Regions from separate parts of the Actinomadura sp. genome, predicted to be linked through region 1. Evidence: riboswitches for the same ligand, from Rfam matches in the RefSeq annotation. Region 1 holds a riboswitch; each other region holds the start of a gene.
The links. Region 1 has a riboswitch for cyclic di-AMP ahead of ACIWVC_RS09015 (NlpC/P60 family protein). Riboswitches for the same ligand answer to the same signal wherever they lie in the genome.
Positions count from the first base shown of each region.

Region 2: it holds a riboswitch for cyclic di-AMP, as region 1 does, so the genes downstream of both, ACIWVC_RS04340 (CHAP domain-containing protein) here and ACIWVC_RS09015 (NlpC/P60 family protein) in region 1, are expected to answer to the same signal.
Region 3: it holds a riboswitch for cyclic di-AMP, as region 1 does, so the genes downstream of both, ACIWVC_RS31280 (CHAP domain-containing protein) here and ACIWVC_RS09015 (NlpC/P60 family protein) in region 1, are expected to answer to the same signal.

Region 1 covers NZ_JBIQHY010000016.1:40,361-42,589, forward strand. The annotation lists gene hpnH (adenosyl-hopene transferase HpnH) at 1-532, shown strand, start outside; gene ACIWVC_RS09015 (NlpC/P60 family protein) at 587-1,207, opposite strand; cyclic di-AMP (ydaO/yuaA leader) riboswitch at 1,216-1,356, opposite strand; gene ACIWVC_RS09020 (hypothetical protein) at 1,869-2,150, shown strand; gene ACIWVC_RS09025 (hypothetical protein) at 2,167-2,229, opposite strand, start outside.
Region 2 covers NZ_JBIQHY010000006.1:100,320-102,548, forward strand. The annotation lists gene ACIWVC_RS04335 (NlpC/P60 family protein) at 1-334, shown strand, start outside; cyclic di-AMP (ydaO/yuaA leader) riboswitch at 832-1,031, shown strand; cyclic di-AMP (ydaO/yuaA leader) riboswitch at 1,184-1,327, shown strand; gene ACIWVC_RS04340 (CHAP domain-containing protein) at 1,339-2,187, shown strand; gene ACIWVC_RS04345 (hypothetical protein) at 2,227-2,229, shown strand, end outside.
Region 3 covers NZ_JBIQHY010000149.1:2,432-4,660, forward strand. The annotation lists gene ACIWVC_RS31275 (SpoIIE family protein phosphatase) at 1-698, shown strand, start outside; cyclic di-AMP (ydaO/yuaA leader) riboswitch at 1,169-1,306, shown strand; gene ACIWVC_RS31280 (CHAP domain-containing protein) at 1,318-2,061, shown strand.

The DNA of each region.
Region 1 (2,229 bases):
CAAGCGGCGCGGGTTCCGGGTCACCACCAACACGACGATCTTCAACACGGACACGCCGCAGAGCGTCATCGACGTGATGAACTACCTGAACGACGACCTGCAGGTCGACGAGATGATGATCTCGCCGGGGTACGCCTACGACAAGGCGCCCGACCAGGAGCACTTCCTCGGCGTCCAGGAGACCCGCGAGCTGTTCAGCAAGGCGTTCGCCGACGGGAACCGCAAGCGCTGGCGGCTCAACCACTCGCCGCTCTTCCTGGACTTCCTGGAGGGCAAGGTCGACTTCCCCTGCACGGCGTGGGCGATCCCGTCCTACTCCCTCTTCGGCTGGCAGCGCCCCTGCTACCTGATGTCGGACGGCTACGCCCAGACCTACCAGGAACTCCTCGACGAGACCGACTGGGACGCCTACGGCCGGGGCCGGGACCCGCGCTGCGCCAACTGCATGGCGCACTGCGGCTACGAGCCGACCGCGGTCATGGCCACCGTCGGCTCCCTGAAGGAGTCCATCAGGGCGATACGCGACACCTGACCGGACCGCCCGGAGAGCGGGGGATCCGCCCCACTCTCCGGGCCGGGACGCTCGTCAGGCGTCCTTGAGCTTGACCGGCCGGTAGGCCTTGTACTCGCTGCCGGGGTCCAGGCCGTAGTCGCGCGTCCGGTGGTCGGTGCCGTACCGTCCCCGCTGCTCGTACGCCCAGTACTCCGTGTGCTCCTTGTCGGCCCACTTCTCGAAGATGACGACGTGCCGCGTGGTGTTGGTGCCCTGGGCGTCCATGACGAGGTCGCCCTTCTTGAGCTCCGACATCTTGATGCGCTCGGTGTACCGCGACGACGTCAGCCCGACCGTGTTCGGCCCCGGCTTCGGCAGCCGCAGGGCCATGGAGACGAATCCCGAGCAGTCCCTCCGGTAGCCGTCGCGGTAGCCGGTCTGGCTGTAGGGCACCCGGTCCGCGGAGTGCGGGTTCCACGTCTTGGCCCGCTCGATGACCCGCGACCGCTCGTCCTTCTCCCGTTCGACGGGCGCGGCCTTGCGCGGTTTCGGAACCGTGTGGACGGCGGCGACCGCGGCGCTGCCGTCGTCCGGTGCGTCCGCCGCGTGCACGGTCGTGGCCGCCACACCGAACACGGCGAGGCCGACCAGTGCGCCGTTGGCGCTGGGGCTCAGGCCGCGACGGCCCGAACGTTTGCTGTGCTTGCCTTTCAAAGGGGGGCTCCTTCTTCCATGAGCCGCCTACCGGGTTAGCTGACGGGTTCGGGCGTGGAAGTCGCCCTACGGCCATGGGAGAGGCCGATTCACCCCAGTGAGGGTGGGTCCCCGGCTCCGCGCGACGGCGGACTCGGCGGTTGCCGCTGCGATCCTGAGGGCACGTCGGCCCCGTGCACGGGACCCCTGTCCCATGCGGCGAAAGAGCGGCGCTGATGTTGTAAGGCCCTTCCGAGGCGACCGCCTCAGGGCCGCGCGACACGTGGATCGTGTCGCCCGTCCATCCGTGTGCCGGATGGGACAAGAACGCCTGGTGAGCGCCTTGGCGGGCGCCAAGCTAACGCAGATCGCCAAGCCAAGGCAAACTCCCGCAAAATCAAACCCCCAGCTCAACCCCCTGACGCGCCTCTCCGCCAACGCCTCCAGGCCCCTCGCGGCGGGCGTTCCCGGCCGCTCCCGGATCGGCTCCGTGATCTACGCCACGGCGGGGAGCGGGACCTGCGGGACATTCAGCGGATTCCAGAGGTGTCCAGCCTTTCGTTCATGGGGAGCGGCCTCCTGGTGGGCTGGTCAGGTCCCGCCGGCCGGGACCGGAACGCCCGGGCCGGTGCCGCGTTCGGCGGCGAGAAGGGCACTTCACCCACCGATGAATGGAGCAGCCGTGGCCCATGACGACGGCAGGCAGTACCAGACGGGTGGCCGGCCGGTCCACCCGCCCGGCCCCGGCGCGCCCGCGCCCCGGCCCGCCACCACCTACATGGGGTTCTACTTCTGGTACTGGTGCGGCGTGACCGTGCTCCTCCTCATGGGGAGCCTGTTCTTCCTCGCCCACGACCTGGTCGGCACCGGTCTGCTCGGGCTCCTGATCGCCGGGCTCTCCGCCCTCTACGCCCGCTACCTCTACCGGGGCGGCCGCTACCGGATGATGTTCATCATCTTCTGAGGGGGCGGCGCCGGGCTCAGCCCGTGCTCAGGCAGCCGTCGGTCGTGCCGCCGGACGGCACGAGCTGCGCGTCGCCCCA
Region 2 (2,229 bases), on a different contig from region 1:
CGACTTCGCCTACGCGCAGCTCGGCAAGCCGTACCAGTACGGCGCCGAGGGCCCGAACTCCTACGACTGCTCCGGCCTCACGATGAAGGCGTGGGCGGCCGCGGGGGTCAACATCACCCGCACGACCAACTCGCAGTACGCCGCGACCAAGCGGGTGGCGAAGAGCGACCTGCAGCCCGGCGACCTGGTCTTCTTCAGCGGCCTCGGCCACGTCGGCATGTACGTGGGCGGCGGCAAGATGATCCACGCCCCGCGCACCGGCAAGACCGTCGAGGTGGTCAGCATCACCTCGGGCTACTACCTGAGCAACTACTACGGCGCCGGGCGCCCCTGACGCCCCGCCCCGCACGCCCCTCGCGGGTGTGACGGAGCTCTCCCCGACGACGGACCAGGTCTGACCTGGTCCGTTGTTGATTTTGGGGGGGTTTGCCTTCTGTTGGGGCTTTGGTACCTTGTCACCACCCCGGCGCCCTCCAGACGCCGTGGCCCCGCGGCGCCCACCAGGCGCCTCGGTCCCACGCGGCGCATCCAGCCGCCGCGTACCGGCGGCGCGAGCCACGCGCCGTCCTCCCTCCCCGGGCGACACGATCCACGTGCCGTCCAGCGGCACCGGACGGTGCCGCGGCGGTCCGCCCCCGGACCGCGGCCGGCCCGGCCACCGTGCGCACGCTCACGGCGTGCATGGCGCTGAGAGCGCAGCCACGGCGGTCCTCGCGGGTCAGGCCCCCAGGACGCCCCGGCAACGGCCGGCGTCCGCGCACAACATCAGGAGCCGCTCGTTCGCACGCGGGAGACAGGTCCCGCGCCGGGCCCCATCTCGCCCCCAGGAACGCAGCGGCAGCGCCGAGTCCGCGTCAACGCGGAACCGGGGACCCACACCGCCGGAGTCCGGGAGACCTCCCGGACGGGCATTCCGGCACCCGGGGTGAATCGGTGCGTCTCTCCCGGCCCCGTTCCGGTAGAGCCCGCCGTAGGGCCACTTCCACGCCCGAACCCGTCAGCTAACCCGGTAGGCGTCTGGAAGAACGAAGGAGTGAGTTCCGCAGCGTTGCCTGGGCGTGGCCGCCCGACGCGCGGCCACGCCCGAGCACACTGCACTCCGCGGACGCCCCCGTCCCGCGGAGCCCCCATCCGAACCGGCGTGCCCTCCGGCACGCCACCGCCGAGTCCGCGGTCCGCCGCGCGCACACGCGCGCCCGGACGCGGAGCCGGGGACCCATCGTGTCCTTTTTCGGGGTGAATCGGCATGCCCGCCATGGGCGGCCGTAGGGCGGCTTCCACGCCCGAACCCGTCAGCTAACCCGGTAGGCGGCATGGAAGTCGAGGAGATGTCCCCCCGTGCCAGGCGCACATCGCAAGAAGACAGCGGGCAAGCACCGCAAGCCCTCCACCCTGTCCGTCACCTGGCGGACGACCGGCGGCGTGCTCGTCGGCGCCGCCGTGCTCGGCACCGCCGCGGCCACCGCGCAGGCGTCCGTCCTGCCGTTCGCCTCCGCGCCGGCGGCCGCCGCGGCGGCCGGCGTCACCACGGCGAAGAAGGCCGCCGGCGGCTCGTCCAAGGGCGCGTCCAAGGACAGATCGGCCCGGACGGCGGAGAAGGCCCCCGGGAAGCCCGGGAAGAGCCCGGACGGCCAGCGCCCGCGGGGCGGGCCGGTGAAGAAGCCGAAGGCGGCCGCCCCCGGGAAGTCCGGGGACGCGCGGCCCACCGCCGAGGAGGCCATCGAGATCGCCAAGTCGCAGGTGGGCGTCACCGAGGACGGCGGCGGCGAGACCAAGTTCCAGAAGTGGTACATGGGCACCGCCCGCGCCAAGGAGACCGTCGCCCGCGACGGCGGCTCCATCAGCGGCTACAGCGACGCGCAGTGGTGCGACATGTTCGTCTCCTGGGTCGGCGAGCAGCTCGGCTTCACCGACCAGATCGGCATCGACGCCTGGACGGTCGCCCACGCCCGCTGGTTCCGGCAGCACGGCCGCTGGGGCACCGAGCCGCGGCCCGGCGCGATCGTCTTCTACGCGTGGAGCGGCGGCAAGGCCGTCAAGGACATCCGGCACGTCGGCATCGTGGTCAAGAAGATCGACGGCGACACCATCGAGGCCGTCGAAGGCAACACCGGCAACGCCGTCAAGATCAAGAAGCGCTCGGCCGACGACGTCGTCGGCTACGGATACCCCGACTACCGGTCATGACGGCGCTCCGGGCGGCGCGGGCTGCATAGGATCGCGGCCATG
Region 3 (2,229 bases), on a different contig from region 1:
AGGTGGCGGTGACGCTGCGCCGCGCGATCCTGCCGGACGAGGACGAGGTGGAGCAGCTGCCGGGCCTCGGCATGGCGGTCCGGAGCCTGGCGGCGGAGAGCACCGCCCGCATCGGCGGGGACTGGTTCGCGACCCGGGCGCTGCCGGACGGCCGGGGGCTGTTCGCCATCGGGGACGCGGCCGGGCACGGGCTCCCGGCGGCGGCGGCGATGGCGCGGACCCGGAACGGGCTGCTCGGCCTCGCCTGCACGGGCGAGCCGGCGGGACGGCTGGTGGACTGGCTGAACGAGCTGGTCGGCACCATGGACCCGCCCGCCACGGGCACGGCGATCGTCGCGCACTTCGACCCGTCCCGCCGGGTGCTGGCGTGGACGTGCGCGGGCCATCCGCCGCCGATCCTGGTGCGGGAGGGCCGGGCGGCGCCGCTGGAGGTGGTCCGCGACCCGATGCTCGGCGCGATGCCCTGGCAGTACACGACGATCACCACCCGCCTGCACCCGGGGGACCTGCTGTTCCTCTACACCGACGGCCTGGTGGAGCGCAGGGACGCGGACCTGGACGAGCGCATCGGCCGCCTCACCGAGATCCTGCAGGACTCCTCGCTGCGCCCGGACCTGGCCCTGGACGAGGTGCTGGCGCGGATGGAGTTCGACCGGGCGGCGGACGACACCACCCTGTTCGCCCTGCTCGTCGAGTGACCGACCCCACGCGCCCGCCCGCGAGGGGCGCCCGTGTGAGGTACGACTCATAGTGACCGGCGGCGAGGGCCGGCGCGCGGCGGTCCGCCGGGCGCCGGCCCTCGCCCGGTGAGCGTTCTTTACCCTTTGCTCATCGGCCGGTAAGTCCCATGGGCAAAGGGCTGAGGGCCGGTCGGGGAAAGATCGGGAACACCCCGGGGCCGGACGCTGTTGGTGAATCCTTGGAAGGGCATTGAGCGGGCATAACCGAGGTTTGTGCCTGGTTTGCTTTTCTTGAGAAGGTTGCTACCTTCTATCCGAATCCCGCAGCGCGCCCCATGCGTTGCCGCCGGCCGCGCCCAGTGCGGCCGATGATCGCGGAGCGGCACCCGCACGCGATGCGCGCCAGACGATGCGCGCCCCCCTCACCGAGACCAGTCGCTGAGGCAAATCCGAATAGTCAGCACCGCGTCCGCGGTGCGAGGCCGAGTCCGTCCCGGTCGCCACGACCGGACGGAGCCGGGGACCCAACGTTCCAGGGGTGAATCGGCGCGTCCAGAGCCGCGCCGTAGGGCTGCTTCCATGCCCGAATCCGTCAGCTAACCCGGTAGGCGCCATGGAAGACAAGGAGATTCCCTGCATGTCCGGTCGTTTCGATCGACTTTCGCTCAACCGCTTCTCGTCCGAGGACAAGGCCGTCGGCGCCGCCGTCGGGGCCGTCCTCGCCGGCGCCGTCGGGCTCGCCGTGCTGAACCCCCTCGCCGGTGGCAGCGCCGCGGCCGACGCGCCCGCCCAGGCCGCCGCCGCGAAGGGCGCCGCCGCCTCGCAGACGTCCGCGAAGACGAGCGCGGCCGAGGCCCGCGAGGCCGGCTACAAGGTGCCGCCGCGCGACGTGAAGCCGTCCGAGGTCATCAAGCTGGCCCAGAAGCAGGTCGGCATCAGCGAGGGCAAGGGCGGTCAGACCAAGTTCCACAAGTGGTACGTCTCGACCCCGCACGCCAAGGCCACCGCCAAGCGCGACGGCGGCTTCTCGGTCAAGGCCTACAACGGCGCCCAGTGGTGCGACATGTTCGTTTCCTGGCTCGGCGCCCAGACCGGCGTGAAGAACATGGGCTGGGACGCCTACACCGTCCAGCACGCCAGCTGGTTCAAGAAGACCGACCGCTGGGGCCACAAGCCCAAGCCGGGCGCCGTCGTGTTCTTCGACTGGCAGAACGGCTCCAAGGGCGGCATCGGTGACATCGACCACGTCGGCCTCGTCGTGAAGGACAACGGCGGCGGCAAGGTCAAGACCATCGAGGGCAACAGCAACAACGAGGTGGAGAAGAAGATCCGCGACAAGTCGCAGATCGTGGGCTACGGCTACCCCGACTACGCCTCCTGACCCTCCCCGCACCCGAAGGCGCCCGGCTCCCCGGCCGGGTGCCTTCGGGCTTTCCGGGCGGTCTGCCCCCATGTCTCCGGTGAAGTCGGGTAATGCGAAGCGTTGACAGCCTTTGATCCCTCTTGGACCTCACTGAGGCTTTCCAGGAAAGGAATCCCTGGCGGACGC